3 regions of the Nonomuraea rosea genome follow, and region 3 is predicted to be linked to each of the others. Evidence: riboswitches for the same ligand, from Rfam matches in the RefSeq annotation. Region 3 holds a riboswitch; each other region holds the start of a gene.
The links. A riboswitch is a leader RNA that binds a small molecule or an ion and turns the genes downstream of it on or off. The one in region 3 is predicted to bind thiamine pyrophosphate.
Positions count from the first base shown of each region.

Region 1 (5,304 bases), on a different contig from region 3:
GCCGACGCCGAGGAAGAGCGCGTACGCCAGCAGGCCCGACAGCAGCCCGCCGAGCACGACCTTGGCGTTGCCGTACCGGTTGACCAGCCAAGGGGTGAGCGTCGGGGCGAGCACCACGTCGGCGGCGGCCGCGAGCAGCGCCAGCCCCGTCTCGATGGTCGACCAGCCGCGCAGCTCCTGAAGGTAGAGCGTGACCAGGAACTGGAAGCCGAAGAACGAGGCCGTGAGCAGGGCCGCCGTCAGGTTCGCCCGGACCAGCGCGGCCGATCTGAAGATGCCGAAGCGGACCAGCGGGCTGGCCGAGCGGCGTTCGATGGCGACGAACGCCCCCAGCAGCGCCAGGCCGCCGGCGAAGACCCCGATGGTCAGCGGCAGGCCGTCGGCCGGGTGCTCCAGGCGTACCACGCCGTAGACCAGCAGCATCATCGCGCCCGTGACGCTCGCCGCGCCCGCCACGTCGAAGCCCGCGACCGGCGGCCGCTCGGCGGCGGGCTCCTTCAGCAGCGGGATCGCGGCCAGAAGGATCACCAGCGACAGCAGGACGGGCGCGAAGAACACCCAGCGCCAGCCGAACGCGGTCAGCACGCCACCGGCCACCAGCCCCAGCGCGAAGCCCGCGGCCGCGGTGCCCGCGTAGATCAGCAGGGCCTTGTTGCGCTGCCTGCCCTCGGGAAAACTGGTGGTGACCAGGGAGAGCCCGGCGGGCGTCATGAACGCGGCGGCCACCCCTGTCACGAACCTGGCCACCAGCAGCACCCAGCCCTCGTTCGCGAAGCCGCCGAGCCCGGAGAAGACCAGGAACACCCCCAGCCAGAGCAGGAACATCCGCCGCCTGCCCAGCAGGTCTGCCGCCCGCCCGCCGAGCAGCATGAACCCGCCGTACCCGAGCACGTACGCGCTCACCACCCCGCTCAGCAGCCCCGTGGACAGCCCGAGGTCGGCCCGGATGGCCGGGAGGGCGACGTTCAGCATGCCGACGTCGATGCCCTCCAGAAATATGGCCCCACACAAAACGATCAGTACGCCCCACGAGCGGGCAGGCATCGCCATGACAAAACCCCCGGTTACCTTTAGGCAGGTCGGTTCTCTCTTGTAACCGTCCACATCATGCGGCAACATGGAATCTCGTGGAAGACGGCACTTTGGAATCACTCGGTTACTGCGAAGGCACCATGGACGACGACGACTACGACGTGCGCCAATGGGACGTCCGCGAGGGCTGCGAGGTCCGCCAGATCCTCGACCGCATCGCGGACAAGTGGTCGCTGCTCGTCATCGCCCTGCTCGACTGCCAGAGCCTGCGCTTCACCCAGCTCCGCCGCGAGATCGACGGCGTCAGCCAGCGCATGCTGAGCGTGACCCTGCGCCAGCTCGAACGCGACGGCCTGGTCACCCGCACGGTCCACCCCGTCGTGCCGCCCCGGGTGGACTATGCGCTGACGCCGCTCGGCCGCACCCTCCACCAGACCATCAAGTCCCTGGTCACTTGGACCGAGGAGCATCAGGAGGAGATCGCCGAGGCGCGTGTTTCCTACGATGCGCGACGCGCGACAATGGAGTCATGACCGTTCCTGAGATCGAGGCCAGTGCCATTCCCGCCGACGCCTATCTGCTCGACGTCCGTGAGCAGGACGAATGGCTGGCGGGGCACGCGCCGGAGGCCGTGCACATCCCCATGACGCAGATCCAGGGCCGGGTCGAGGAAGTGCCCGGCGACCGTACGATCTACGTCGTCTGCCGGGTGGGCGGCCGGTCCTTGCAGGTCGCGGCGTGGCTCAACCAGCTCGGGCGCGACGCGGTCAACGTCGGCGGCGGCATGCAGTCGTGGGAGTCCGCGCAGCGTCCGATGGTCAGCGAGACCGGCCAGGAGCCGTTCGTCGCCTGAAGTCACCCACTATGGCGGTTTCGCCGCCATTGAGGCATCATGAGGTCGCTAACTACAGATCGTCGCGGGAGCTCGGGGTCGCCGGGCTGAGAGGGCAGCAACTGGTCCGCTGCCGACCGCCTGAACCTGTCCGGGTAATGCCGGCGTAGGGAGTGTGCGATGTCGCATGCCGTCGACGAAGTTCCGCTGACCCTCGAAGGACGGCCACCGAAGACGCTGGGCGTGCTCGACCAGGGTGCGCTCTGGGCGAATCTCGGTGTCAGCCTGCTGGGCTTCTCCGGGGCGCTGTTCCTGCTCGACCCGCTCGGCAATGCCCCGCTGAGCCTCGCCGCCGCCCTCGCGGCGGCGGTGGTCGGCAGCCTGATCGGCACGGCCATGGTGGGCCTGTCCGCCATCCCCGGCACACGGACCGGGCAGCCGGCGATGGTGCTGCTGCGCGGGCTGTTCGGGGCGAAGATCTCCTACGCGCCCACGGTGCTGAACATCGTGCAGATGCTCGGCTGGGGCGCCTTCGAGCTCTGGGTGATCGCCAAGGCCGCGACCGCGATCTTCGGGTCGGTGCCGTACCAGGTGTGGGTGATCGTGGCGGGGGTGCTCACCACGGCGCTCACGATCTGGCCGCTCGGCTCGATCCGCCTCCTGCGCCGGTACGTCACCGTCGGCGTGATCGTGTCGCTGATCTGGTTCGGCTGGTTCTTCCTGACCGAGGCCCAGCCGCAGACCGGGGGGTCGTGGACGGCGTTCGCCCCGGCCGTGGACTACGTGATCGCCCTGTCGGTGTCGTGGGTGCCGATGGCCGCCGACTTCGCCAGGCACTCCAGGTCGAGCAGGGCCGCGTTCGCCGGCGTGGTCGGCGGTTACACGCTGGCGCAGGTGGCCTGCCTGGGGCTGGGCGTCTACGCGGTGGCGATGGCCGGCGCGGGCGCGGTGCAGGCCGACAGCACGGCGGTGTTCGCGCCCTTCGTGGCGGTGCCGCTGGGCGCGCTGTTCTTCGGCATCCTGGTGCTGCGTGAGACCGACCAGTCCTTCGCCAACGTCTACTCCACCACCGTCTCGCTGCAGAACCTGATGCCGCGCGTGGACCGGCGCGTCTTCTCGGTCGCGATCGGGATCCTGACGGTCGCGATCGCCCTCGTGGTGGACGTCACGTCGTACGGCGCGTTCCTGGGCGTGATCGGGGCGGTGTTCGTGCCGATGTTCGCGGTGCTGGCGGTCGACTATTTCCTGCTCGGCGGCTCCCACCGCTGGAACACCGCGGAGAACGCGCCCTCGCGCTGGTCGATGCTGGTGCCGTGGGCGCTCGGCTTCGTCGCCTACTGGCTGACGACCTCCACCCCCACCGTCGCGGCGTGGGACGGGCTCTGGCAGTCGGCCCGCGAGCTGATCGGCTTCACCCGGCAGACCTGGATGAACGGCGCGCTGGGCGCGGCCCTCGTGGCCGCCGTGGTGACGCTGCTCATCGGCTGGCCGCGACGGCGCTCATCCGCCCGCTGAGGTGCGCCTTTCCACGTTGAGCAGGTGCTGCTTGGCGGCCACGCCACCCGCGTAGTCGCCGAGCTCGCCGTCCTCGCGCACCGCCCGGTGGCACGGCACGATCACGCAGATCGGGTTGGAGGCCAGCGCGTTGCCGATCGCCCGCAGCGCGCGCGGCCTGCCGATGCTCTCGCCGATCCGCTCGAACGTGGTCGTCGTGCCGTAGGGGACGCCCATCGTCTTCTGCAGCACCGTGCGGGCGAAGGATGTGGCCAGCGACAGGTCCACCGGCGTGGCGAACGCCCGCAGGCGGCCGGAGAAGTAGGCGTCCAGCTCTCTGCGCACCGGGTCGAGCCGCCGCGGATCGGGCCCGATGAACGTGCCCACATGCCTGCTGAGCAGCTCGAACACGCTGTTTTCCGGCTCGAAGCTGCAGGCCGCGATGCCCTTGCCGGTCACGGCGAGCACCATTCTGCCCACGGCGCCGTCATAGGTGCCGAACGCGATGTCCGGCGGTGTCTCACCCTTGTAGGTGCTGGAGGTCACGCGCAGCAGGGCATCGAGATCGCCGCTCGACATAGCCTCACCCTCCCACCCGCCGGGAATCACCGTGACCGCAGCGTATCGGACGGATCGCCCGACGCACCCACCGCGCCACGTGCACTATGGAGGAGTGGGGGACGAATGGGCCGGTAGTGACGACGAGATCGCTCGTGCGGTGCTCGCCAGCTCGCCCAATGCCGTCGTGGCGCTCGACAGGGATCAGAGTGTCCTTGTCTGGAACGACGCCGCCGAGCGGCTCTTCGGGTGGACGGCGGAGGAGATGCTCGGGCGCAGGGCGCCGATCGTGCCGGGCGAGCTGAAGGCCGAGCACAACGCGGTGCTCGAACGCGTACGCACCGGCGGGCAGGTCTCGCTGCGTACCAAGCGCCTGCGCAGCGACGGGACCATGCTCGACGTGCGGGTGGACATCAGCGCGCTGCGTCTGGGCAGCGCCGTGGCCGGCTACGTCTGCGTGCACCATCTGGCGCAGGCCGACGAGGTGGCCAGGAACCGCATGGCGCGCCGGGCCAGGCTCGTGCGCAGGCTCACCGACGTGGTCGGTGACATCAACTCCGAGCTGGAGCTGTCCGCCGTGCTCGACCGGATCTCGGCGAGTCTTACGGAGCTCACGGGGGCCGACGCGGGCGGGTTCGTGCTGATCGAGGAGGATCGGCTGCGGCTGGTCAGCACGTACCGGCTGCCTGAGAGCATCAGAGGGACCACCACGGACCTGCGTACGAGCCTGGTGGACAAGCTTTTACGCACCGGCAAGACCGTCATGCTGGAGTCGGACGGGCTGGAGGACCTGGTGTGGGCGCGGCTGAAGGGGCTGCACACGATCGCGCTCGGCCTGGCCGCCGTCGGCGGGCGGCCCTACGGCGCCCTGTACGCGCTGTTCGCCCGGCGCACGCCTGGACACCTGGAGCTGGAGCTGCTGGAGCTGCTCGCCGGGCACGCGGGCATCGCCGTCGGGAACGCGGTGGCCTACCAGGAGGCGGTGCGGCAGCGGGCGCATGAGCGGGCCGTGTTCGACGCCAGCGCCGACGGCATCGCCGTGCTCGACGGCGGGGGCCGCGTCGTGCGCTGGAACCCGGCCGCGGCCGAGCTGACCGCCTTCCCCGCCACCGCCGTCATCGGCGGGCCGCCGCCGTTCCCGCTGCCCAAGCCGGGGGAGAAGGTCACGTTCCAGATGGAGACCGGGCGGTGGCTGGACGTGGTGAGCGCGCGGATCGAGGAGACCGGCGAGGTGGTCATCGACTTCCGCGACGTGACCACGGCCAAGGAGCTGGAGGAGGCCAAGGACCTGTTCCTGGCCACGACCAGCCACGAGCTGCGGACGCCGATCACGATCGTGCGGGGGTTCGCCAGCACGCTCGATTCGCGCTGGGACAAGCTGAGCGACG
Region 1 covers NZ_BAABDQ010000013.1:245,965-251,268, reverse strand. Annotated here, with positions in the region: gene ABEA43_RS29165 (MFS transporter) at 1-1,050, opposite strand, end outside; gene ABEA43_RS29160 (winged helix-turn-helix transcriptional regulator) at 1,173-1,565, shown strand; gene ABEA43_RS29155 (rhodanese-like domain-containing protein) at 1,562-1,885, shown strand; TPP riboswitch at 1,940-2,054, shown strand; gene ABEA43_RS29150 (purine-cytosine permease family protein) at 2,045-3,379, shown strand; gene ABEA43_RS29145 (methylated-DNA--[protein]-cysteine S-methyltransferase) at 3,365-3,937, opposite strand; gene ABEA43_RS29140 (sensor histidine kinase) at 4,032-5,304, shown strand, end outside.
Region 1: linked by a shared signal. The riboswitch ahead of ABEA43_RS29150 (purine-cytosine permease family protein) and the one ahead of thiC (phosphomethylpyrimidine synthase ThiC) in region 3 are both predicted to bind thiamine pyrophosphate.

Region 2 (5,304 bases), on a different contig from region 3:
CCTGGTGACCGCCGTGGCCAGCAGCACGGCGTCGCAGCCGAGCTCCATCGCCAGGGCGGCGTCGCTGGCGGTGCCGATGCCCGCGTCGAGGATGACCGGCACGGAGGCGGACTCCACGATCAGCTCGATGTTGTGCGGGTTGCGGATGCCCAGGCCGGAGCCGATCGGCGCGCCCAGCGGCATCACCGCCGCGCAGCCCGCCTGCTCCAGCCGCCGGGCCAGCACCGGGTCGTCGCCGATGTACGGCAGCACCACGAACCCGTCCGCCACCAGCCGCTCCGCCGCGTCGAACGTCTCGATCGGGTCGGGCAGCAGCGTCCGCTCGTCGGCGATGACCTCCAGCTTGACCCAGTTCGTGCCGAGCGCCTCCCTGGCCAGCCGCGCCGTCAGCACGGCCTCGCCCGCGGTGAAGCAGCCGGCCGTGTTCGGGAGCACCTTGATGTCCCGGTCGCGCAGCACGTCCAGGACCGAGCCGCGGGCGCCCGGGTCGAGCCGCCGCATGGCCACCGTGGTCAGCTCGGTCCCCGAGGCGGCCAGTGCCTGGTCGAGCACCTCCAGCGAGGGCGCGCCCCCGGTCCCCATGATGAGCCGGGAAGCGAACTTCTCCCCGGCGATGATCAGATCATCCACCTTGCACCGCCGTCAGCACCTCCATGCGGTCACTGTCGCCGAGCACCGTCGTCTCCCACGTGCTCCGCGTGACCACCTCGTCGTTCACGGCCACGGCCACTCCGGTGGTGGCCGTCGTCAATGTGCGTACGGCCTGCGCCACGGTCGTGCCGTCGGCCACCTCGTGCGCAGCTCCGTTGATCGTCACGTTCATGAAATATCCCGAAATCTCGCGGGTGAGCACAATGTCGCCGCCTCACTCTCCTCGCCCAGCAGGACGGCCGCGGTGAGCGGGGCCAGCAGCACGCCGCCCCGGTGGTGCCCGGTGGCCAGCGTGAGCCCCGGCGTGCCGCTCGGGCCGATGAGCGGCAGATTGTCCGGCGTGCCCGGCCGCAGGCCCGCCACCACGTCGGCGACCTCCAGCTCGGTGACGCCCGGCACCAGCTCCCTGGCGTCGCGCAGCAGCTCGTAGAGCCCGCCCGCGGTCACCCTGGTGTCGAACCCCATCTCCTCCTGAGTGGCCCCGACCACCAGCTCGCCGTCGCCCCTGGGGACGAGGTAGACGGACGCGCCGTGCACGGTGCCGCGCACGCATCGGCCGAGCAGCGGCTGCGGGGAACGCAACCGCATGATCTGCCCCTTGACCGGCCGCACCGGCACGTCGGCCAGCTCGGCACTCCACGCCCCGGCCGCCAGGATCACCCGATCAGCCGATATGTCCGGCGCATCCCGAAGCCGCACCCCCACGACCCTGCCACCGCTCCCGCCGCCCGTTCCACCGCTCAGTCCTGGGCGATCGCCACCCATGCTGCCCCGGCCGGCGCGATCGCCGTCATCGCCGTCGCCCGTGCCGTCCCGGCCGGCGTCCTCGCGGAGGAGCCCGGTGGCGTGCTCACGTACCAGCGGCACGTCCAGCCGTTCCAGAGCGGCGAGCAGCGCCGCCGTCACGCGGCGCGGATCCACCCAGGCGTCGCCGGGAGCCAGCAGCCCGCCGCGCACGGAAGGCGCCAGCATGGGCTCCAGACGGCGGCACTCGCGCCCGGTCAGCCGCTCGACCGGCAGCCCGAGCTTGTCCATGTACGCCGCCAGCTCATCCAGCGCCACCAGGTCGTCGGCCCCGAACGCCACGTCGAGCGTCCCCTCGGAGCGCAGGTCCAGCCCGGTCCGCGGATCACCGAGCCCCGCGTCGGCGGCCAGCTCGGCGGCGAACGCCGGCCAGCGGCGCAACGAGGCCACCCCGAGCCGCAGCAACGGCGCCTCCGTGTAGGTGACCTCGCTGACCGGGGCCAGCATCCCCGCAGCCGCGTGCGAGGCCCCGGAGGCCGGAGCCGGATCCACCACGGTGACGGGCCGCCCCGCGCGAGCCAGCCGCCAGGCGACGGACAGCCCGACGACCCCGCCACCCACGATCACGTCCACCTGCGCTCCCTTCGCCGGCATGATCCGGATCAGGTGTCTTGCGGTCGAAGGCCCGTGCAGCCTTCCTCTCAGCCCGGTCACGCCGGACTCCCGCGCGTCTCTCCTCCACAGCCTACGGCCTCGGTGCGGCGTCCAGACACCGCCCCCGTTATGGTCATGAACGTGAACCATGTCGTGGTGGTAGGAGCGGGACTGGCCGGGGTACGCACGGTGGAGGCGCTGCGCGGACGGGGATTCAACGGCAGGATCACCCTGATAGGCGAAGAACGGCATCGCCCCTACGACCGCCCGCCCCTGTCCAAGGCCGTGCTGCTCGGCGACGCCGACACCAGCTTCGTCGAGGCCGACCTGGCCGCGATGGAGGTCGACTTCTGGCCGGGCGTCAGCGCCAAGTCCCTGCGCAGCGGCGTCGTCGAGACCACCGAGGGCGAGCTGGGCTACGACGGCCTGGTGATCGCCACCGGAGCCGAGCCGATCACGCTGCCCGGCGACGGCCCCCAGCACGTGCTGCGCACCCTCGACGACGCCCACGAGCTCAGGGCCATGCTCGTCCCCGGCGCCCGCGTCGCGATCATCGGCGCCGGATGGATCGGCGCCGAGGTGGCCACCGCCGCCCGTCGCGCGGGCTGCGTCGTGACGGTCGTCGAGGCGGGCCCCGCCCCGCTCGCCACCGCCGTCGGCGCCGAGCTCGGCGCCCGCACCGAGCCCTGGTACGACGGCATCGACCTGCGCCTGGAGACCATGGTCGACTCGGTGGACGAGGGCGGCGTGCGGCTGGTGGGCGGCGAGTTCGTCGATGCCCACGTGGTCGTCACCGGCATCGGCGTCCGCCCGGCGATCGGCTGGCTGGCCGACGCCGACATCGACCTGCACAACGGCGTCGTCACCGACGAATACCTGCGCACCTCGCTGCCGAACACCGTCGCCGTCGGCGACTGCGCGGCCTGGTGGTCGCGCCGCTGGCAGACCAGGCTCAGGGTCGAGCACTGGGACACCGCGCTCAACGCCCCCGAGATCGCCGCGGCGAGCCTGCTGGGGGAGGAGGTCGCCTACGATCCGGTGCCGTACTTCTGGTCGGAGCAGTTCGGGCACATGGTCCAGTACGCGGGCCACCATCCGGCCGGAGAGCGCCTCGTCTACCGCGGCGATCCCGGCGGCAAGTGGTCGGCCGTCTGGCTCACCGGCGACGACGCCCTCGCCGCCGTGCTCGCCGTGGATCGGCCGCGCGACCTCGTACAGGGGCGCAGAATCATCGACGCCGGACACCGTCTCGACGTGGAACGCCTGGTAGATCCAGAGGTCTCCCTACGGGATTGTGTTGTTTGAGCAAGCACGGCATGTGGTAGTTGTGGTTTCGTGACGCTTTCTGTTGCACAGATCGACCGGGAGACCGACCAGCTCGTTGACGAGTGGCTCACTCTCCCCGAAGTGGCCTCGCGCCTGGACCTATCGCTAGGGCGGGCCAAGCAACTCCTCAAGGACCACAAGCTCCTAGGCGTGCGCCGAGGGGGCGGCGGGCCACAGGTGCCTGCGGTGTTCCTGGATGGAAAGGACGTGATGAAGGGCCTGCCCGGCACACTGACCGTGCTGCTGGACGCCGGCTACGACGATGTGGAGTCGTTGCGCTGGCTCTTCACCCCAGACGAGTCCCTGCCAGGGTCGCCCATTGAGGCGATCAGGGCCGGCCGTCACACAGAGGTCAAGCGGCGTGCCCAAGCCCTCGGTTTCTGAGGCCCGCCTCTATCTCTGCACGGACGGCCGCCGCGACCGCGGCGACCTGGCAGAGTTCCTCGACTCGGTGCTGGCCAACGGCGTGGACATCATCCAGCTGCGGGAGAAGGGCCTGGAGGCACGCGAAGAACTCGCGCTCCTCGAAATCTTCCGCGACGCCTGCGACCGGCACGGCAAACTGCTGGCCGTCAACGACCGGGCGGACATCGCTCATGCCGCCCGGCCCGACGTGCTCCACCTGGGGCAGGACGACCTTCCTGTGACGGTCGCGCGAGAGATACTCGGCGACGACATCGTCATCGGACGGTCCACCCACTCCGCCGCCGAGGCTTCCGCCGCGGCTGTGGAGGAGGGCGTCGACTACTTCTGCTGCGGGCCGATCTGGCCCACGCCCACCAAGCCAGGGCGCCACGCTCCCGGCCCGCCGCTGCTCAGGCACGCGGCGTCGCTGGGCGGCACACGGCCCTGGTTCGGGATCGGCGGCATCGACCTCGGCAATCTCGACGAGGCGATGTCGTACGGCGTGAGCCGGGCGGTGGTGGTCCGCGCGATCACCGACGCGGAGGATCCAGGGGCGGCGGCGGCGGAGTTCGCGAAGCGGCTGTCGGCCCACTGACCCCGGAGGCGCCCGCAGGCACCCGGGCGCCTCCCACGATCAGGCCTTCAGCGCGCCCGCGTTCCGGCGTGCCCGCCCTTCAGCGTGCCCGCCTTCAGCGAGCCTGCCCTTCGGCGCGCCCGCACGCGTGCGGCCATTCCGGCCTGCCCGTGTACGGCGGCAAGCCTCACGTCTTGCGGGGCGATGAGCCTCAGGTCTTGCGGGACGTGGCGGCGATGGCCAGCTCCATCAGGGCGGCGTGGGACTCCGCCGTGACGGGGGCCTCGTCGAGCGCGGCCAGCGCCTCGCCCAGATAGTCGCTGATCAGATCCTCGCACTCCTGCAGCGCGCCGGTGTCGTCGATGATCTGCCGCAGCGTCTCCACCCCGGCCTCGTCGAGCCCGGGGTCGCCGAGCAGCCGCCGCACGGTCTCGGCGTCCGCCGGGGACGCCGCCGCCAGCGTGCGGGCCACGAGCATGGTCCGCTTGCCCTCGCGCAGGTCGTCGCCCGCGGGCTTGCCCGTCTGCGCCGGGTCCCCGAACACCCCGAGGATGTCGTCGCGAATCTGGAACGCGATCCCGACGCGGCGGCCGTAGCCGGTGCACAGCTCGTCCATCCACGGCGCGAGCTCGCCGGAGGCGAGCACCAGCCCCAGCCGCAGCGGCTGCTCCACCGAGTATTTACCGCTCTTGAACAGCGCCACCCGCAACGCCGACTCGAACGTGTTCTCCCCGTGCGCCTGCTCCAGCAGGTCGAGGTACTGGCCGCACATCAGCTCCGTGCGCATGTGATCGTGTACGGGCTGGGCCGCCGCCAGCGACTCGGGCGGCAGGCCGCTGGTGCGCCACATCTCGCCCGACCAGATCAGCAGCAGATTGCCCAGCAGGATCGCGGCGCCCTCGCCGAACTGCTCGGCGGAGCCGTACCAGCCGGACTTCTCGTGCATCGCC
Region 2 covers NZ_BAABDQ010000007.1:298,699-304,002, forward strand. Annotated here, with positions in the region: gene ABEA43_RS19795 (thiazole synthase) at 1-630, opposite strand, end outside; gene thiS (sulfur carrier protein ThiS) at 623-823, opposite strand; gene ABEA43_RS19805 (FAD-dependent oxidoreductase) at 820-2,049, opposite strand; TPP riboswitch at 2,018-2,132, opposite strand; gene ABEA43_RS19810 (NAD(P)/FAD-dependent oxidoreductase) at 2,191-3,354, shown strand; gene ABEA43_RS19815 (Rv2175c family DNA-binding protein) at 3,385-3,759, shown strand; gene thiE (thiamine phosphate synthase) at 3,737-4,375, shown strand; gene ABEA43_RS19825 (polyprenyl synthetase family protein) at 4,566-5,304, opposite strand, start outside.
Region 2: linked by a shared signal. The riboswitch ahead of ABEA43_RS19805 (FAD-dependent oxidoreductase) and the one ahead of thiC (phosphomethylpyrimidine synthase ThiC) in region 3 are both predicted to bind thiamine pyrophosphate.

Region 3 (5,304 bases):
TCCGCATGGAGCAGAACTTGGGGCCGCACATCGAGCAGAAGTGCGCCGTCTTGGCGGGCGCGGCGGGCAGCGTCTCGTCGTGGAACGCCCGCGCCGTGTCAGGATCGAGCGCCAGGTCGAACTGGTCCTCCCAGCGGAACTCGAACCGGGCGTCCGACAGCGCGTCGTCCCACGCCTGCGCCTGCGGATGCCCCTTGGCCAGGTCCGCCGCGTGGGCCGCGATCTTGTACGTGATCACGCCCGTCTTGACGTCGTCCCTGTTCGGCAGGCCGAGGTGCTCCTTGGGGGTGACGTAGCAGAGCATGGCGGTGCCGTACCAGCCGATCATGGCGGCCCCGATGCCCGAGGTGATGTGGTCGTAGCCGGGCGCGATGTCGGTCACGAGCGGCCCGAGCGTGTAGAACGGCGCGTCGTCGCAGAGCTCGCGCTGCAGGTCGACGTTCTCCTTGATCTTGTGCATGGGCACGTGCCCCGGCCCCTCGATCATCACCTGGACGTCGTGCGCCCGCGCGATCCCGGTCAGCTCCCCGAGCGTGCGCAGCTCGGCGAACTGGGCCTCGTCGTTGGCGTCCGCGATCGACCCGGGACGCAGCCCGTCGCCGAGCGAGAACGACACGTCGTAGCGGGCCAGGAGCTCGCACATCTCGTCGAAGTTCTCGTACAGGAAGCTCTCGCGGTGGTGCGCCAGGCACCAGGCGGCCATGATCGAGCCGCCGCGCGAGACGATGCCGGTCTTGCGGCGCGCGGTGAGCGGCACGTACGCCAGCCGCACCCCCGCGTGCACGGTCACGTAGTCGACGCCCTGCTCGCACTGCTCGATCAGGGTGTCACGGTAGACCTCCCACGTCAGGGACTCGGGGCGGCCTTTCACCTTCTCCAGCGCCTGGTAGATGGGCACGGTGCCGACCGGGACCGGGGAGTTCCTGATGATCCATTCGCGGGTCTCGTGGATGTCGTCGCCGGTGGACAGGTCCATGATGGTGTCCGCGCCCCATCGGGTCGCCCAGGTCATCTTCTCCACCTCCTCCTCGATGGAGGAGGTCACGGCGGAGTTGCCGATGTTCGCGTTGATCTTCACGAGGAAGTTGCGGCCGATGATCATCGGCTCGGACTCGGGGTGGTTGACGTTCGCGGGGATGATGGCCCGGCCCGCGGCGACCTCCTGCCGTACGAACTCGGGGGTGACGCCCTCGCGCACCGCCACGAACTCCATCTCCCTGGTCACCAGCCCCCGCCTGGCGCAGGCGACCTGCGTCACCGGCTCGCCCGCCGCCCGGCGCGCCGCGATCCACCGCTCCCGCAGGCGCGGCAGCCCCCGCCGGACGTCGGTCTCGACGGCGGGGTCGGTGTACGGGCCCGAGGTGTCGTACAGGGTCACCGACGAGCCGTCCGACAGGTTCACCTGCCGCATCGGCACCCGCAGGTCACCGGTGTAAATCTTTGCGAAACGCGCGTCACTCATCGCGCAAACTCCCTTCGCCGGCATTATCCGGAGCAGGTTCTGGCGGTCGGCGGCTGTCAGCCGTCCTCTCAGCCCGGTCCGCACCGGGCTCCCGCGTTGGTCGGCGGTGATCGTACCCACGCCACATAGCGCGCGAAACCCCCCATTTTCCGGGCCTCCCATGGCCGGAGGTTTGGCGATCGCCCCTGGCGGTACGGTCCCATCAGGGGAAACATGAAAAAGATCGCCGCTTTCGCAGGACTCGTGGTGATGATGGCCACCCTCGGCGCGACCGCCGCCTCCGGGGACGGCATGGACCAGCACGAGGTGAGCAAGGAGCAGTACGCCACCCTGACCGCCCAGTGCCGCTACGCCGACACGGGGAAGGCGCGATGCCGCTCGGCGGTCAGGGAGCTCTATCGCATCGGCAGAACCGACCGCACACTCGACTGCCGCACCTACTCCGGCGTGACCGTCTGCGGCACGCTGCGGCTCAGCAAGTCCGAACGCAAATGCGCTCAGGACTCCACGGACAAGGGACTGCCGTTCCGCCGTGCCGAGGTGGAGTGCTACGCGCTGAGGAGTTGACGTCGTGATCATCGTGGGGGTGGACGGCTCCCGCGCCGGGCTGGAGGCCACCGGCTGGGCCGCCGTCGAGGCCGCGCTGCGCCAGGCTCCGCTGACGGTCGCCCATGCCGTCCCGAGGTGGGTGTGCGAGCCGGCCGCCGGCCGTTATGCCGAGGTGAACCGCTGGATGCGCGAAGGCGCGCAGACCGTGCTCGCCACGGCCCGCGACCGGGCGCTGCGCGAGCGGCCCGGGCTCGGCGTGGAGACCGTCCTGCTGCCCGGCGACCCCCGCTCCGCCCTGATCAAGGCCGCGGACGACGCCGAGCTGCTGGTCGTGGGCAGCCGCGGGATCGGCGGCGTCCGCGGGCTGCTGGTCGGGTCCGTCGCGCACGGGATCGCGGCGCATGCTCTGACGGACGTGGTTCTGGTCCGCGACCGCCCGTCCCCCGGGGGCGGCGCGCAGGGCCGGGAGGTGGTCGTCGGGGTGGACGGCTCGCCGGGCGCGCACCGGGCGCTCGACTTCGGCTTCGACTACGCCAGACGCCACGGTACGCGGCTGCGCGCCGTACAGGCCTGGGCCTGGCCGCAGGCGGACGGCTTCGCGCCCGCCGATCCCGTCAGCGAGCAGGACGCCAGGCAGACCCTGCAGGAGGTGCTGGCCGGGCACCTCGACCCGGAGGTGGAGGTGATCGCGGAGGTCGTGCACGGCCACCCCATCGAGGTGCTGCGCGAAGCGGCGGCGGGCGCGGACCTGCTCGTGGTGGGCTCGCGCGGGCACGGCCAGCTCGCCGGGATGCTGATGGGCTCGGTCAGCCAGGCCATGCTGCACCACGCCCCCTGCCCGCTCGCCGTGGCCAGGCACCGCTGAAAGTTACATGCCGCACCCGGCGTCTTCGCAGGTCGCCGGTCCACCTGACGAGGGCTCACTTCCCGCCGTACCCGCGCGCTCCTACGATCTGCGCAGGCTACGACGGGAGAGCAGACGATGCGCAGGACCAGCGCCGTGCTGGCGGCGATGCTGGCGGTGGCGGGGGCGGTCATCTTCGCGACCACCGCGCCGGCCAGTGCCGCCGCCACCAGGATCATGCCCTTGGGCGACTCGATCACCGGATCCCCCGGCTGCTGGCGGGCCCTGCTCTGGAACAGGCTTCAGAGCACCGGTTACACGAACGTCGACTTCGTCGGCACCCTGCCGCCGCAGGGCTGCGGGGTCACGCACGACGGGGACAACGAGGGCCACGGCGGCTTCCTGGCCACCAACGTGGCGAGCCAGAACCAGCTGACCGGCTGGCTCGCCGCGACCAAGCCCGACATCGTGATGATGCACTTCGGCACGAACGACGTGTGGAGCAACATCGCACCGGCGACGATCCTCAGCGCGTTCACGACGCTCGTGAGCCAGATGCGGGCCAGCAACCCCGGCATGAAGATCCTGGTCGCCAAGATCATCCCGATGAACCCGTCCAGCTGCGCCGACTGTGCCCAGCGCGCCGTGAACTTCAACAACGCCATCCCCGCCTGGGCCGCCTCCACCACCACCCAGCAGTCGCCGATCACGGTGGTGGACCAGTGGACGGGGTTCAGCACGGGCACGGACACCTACGACGGAGTGCACCCGAACGCCGCCGGCGACCAGAAGATGTCCGACAAGTGGTACCCGGCGCTGGTGAACGCCCTGTCCGGCACGTCCACCCCGACCCCGACCCCCACACCTACGCCCACCCCCACCGTGACTCCGCCTCCCGGCGGCTGCACGGCCACCTTCAAGAACGTCGGCCAGTGGCAGGGCGGCTTCCAGGGCGAGGTCACCGTCAAGAACACCGGCAGCGCGGCGATGAGCGCGTGGACGACGAAGTGGACGTTCGCCAACGGCCAGCAGATCACTCAGATCTGGGGCGGCACGCTCAGCGCGAGCGGATCGGCGGTGACGGTGTCCAACGTGGGCTGGAACGGCTCGCTGGCGCCCGGCGCCTCGGCCACGTTCGGCTTCCTCGCCTCCTGGACCAGCGCCAACACCGCCCCTGCTCCTAGCTGCTCGTGATCGACGCCAATCGAGGCTCGGCCAGCCGCACATAGTCGTCGGTCACCAGCGCCACGGACCGGTCGAGCCGGCCGGCGTTGAAGTACAGCTCGGGCTGGTCCAGCAGCGAAGGATCGGCGACCAGCTCGAGCCGGGGATCGTAGCTGAACGGCAGCACGGTCCCGCTCACGCTGCCCGCCAGCTCCTCGGCCTTCTCCTTCGCGGCGAAGGCCACGTACGTCCCCTCCAGCAACGCCTTGACCGCCTGCAGATCGAGCCGCGCGTCGCCCGGCACAACCGCCAGCACGTGACGAGTCTGCTTCTTGCCGACCTTCACCATGACGATCAGGCACTTGGCCGCCTGCGCGGGATCGTGCCCGCGCAGGGCACTGACCTCGTCCGTACGCCCTTCTGGCGCGTGCTCGATCAGCCGGTAGCGCGCCCCGGCGGCGTCCATGTCGGCGATCAGCCGCTCATAGGCGGCATGCTCGTCACCACTCACCGCTCAACAACTCCTTAGCCTCAGCGATCCGGTCCTCGTCGCGCTGGTAGAACACCCACTGCTTGATCTTCTTGCCCTTGATCAGCCGCGCCTTCACCAGCACCTTGAGATGCTCACCGCAGGTCGGCTGGCTCACGCCGAGCTTCTCGGCGATGAACAGCGAACAGACCCCGTCCTGTACGAGATCGCCGTCACGCTGGGGCCGGAAGTGCCGCTCGGGATCGCGCAACCACTCCAGGACGAGCAGCCGCTTGTCGTTGGCCAGCGCCTTGACCAGATCAACGTCCAACACCGCAGTATTATGGCAATAAGCTAATTACCTGTCTACTGCCCCTGGAGACCTGTCTGCTGCCCTTGGCGGGCTACGAGACCTGTCTGCTGCCCCTGGCGGGCTACGAGACCTGTCTGCTGTCCTGGCGGGCTACGAGCTGGGCACCACCGGAGCGCCTTCGCTGGCCTGCACCAGCACGAACCCCTGCCCCCTGAACGCCAGCTGCATGGCCTCCCCACTCCCCCGCCCGATCAACGCCCCCGCCTTCATCGTCCGGTTGACCCCGACCTGCAGCGTCGTGCTCCAGCACACCGCCGACTGCCCGTCCGCGAAGGTGGGCATCCGCGCGGCGTCGAGCAGCACCGGCGTGCCATGCGTGGTCACCGCCACCCACCCGGTGCCGGTGACGGTCGTGTTGAACAGCCCGCCGGCCGCGATCCCGGCCCCCTGCACCCGCTGGATGTCCCAGGAGAGCTGCGGCTGGAACGCGAGCAGGTTGCGCC
Region 3 covers NZ_BAABDQ010000051.1:22,261-27,564, forward strand. Annotated here, with positions in the region: gene thiC (phosphomethylpyrimidine synthase ThiC) at 1-1,462, opposite strand, end outside; TPP riboswitch at 1,455-1,567, opposite strand; gene ABEA43_RS58970 (hypothetical protein) at 1,676-2,029, shown strand; gene ABEA43_RS58975 (universal stress protein) at 2,034-2,876, shown strand; gene ABEA43_RS58980 (cellulose binding domain-containing protein) at 2,994-4,049, shown strand; gene ABEA43_RS58985 (YbaK/prolyl-tRNA synthetase associated domain-containing protein) at 4,036-4,530, opposite strand; gene ABEA43_RS58990 (ArsR/SmtB family transcription factor) at 4,520-4,822, opposite strand; gene ABEA43_RS58995 (AIM24 family protein) at 4,952-5,304, opposite strand, start outside.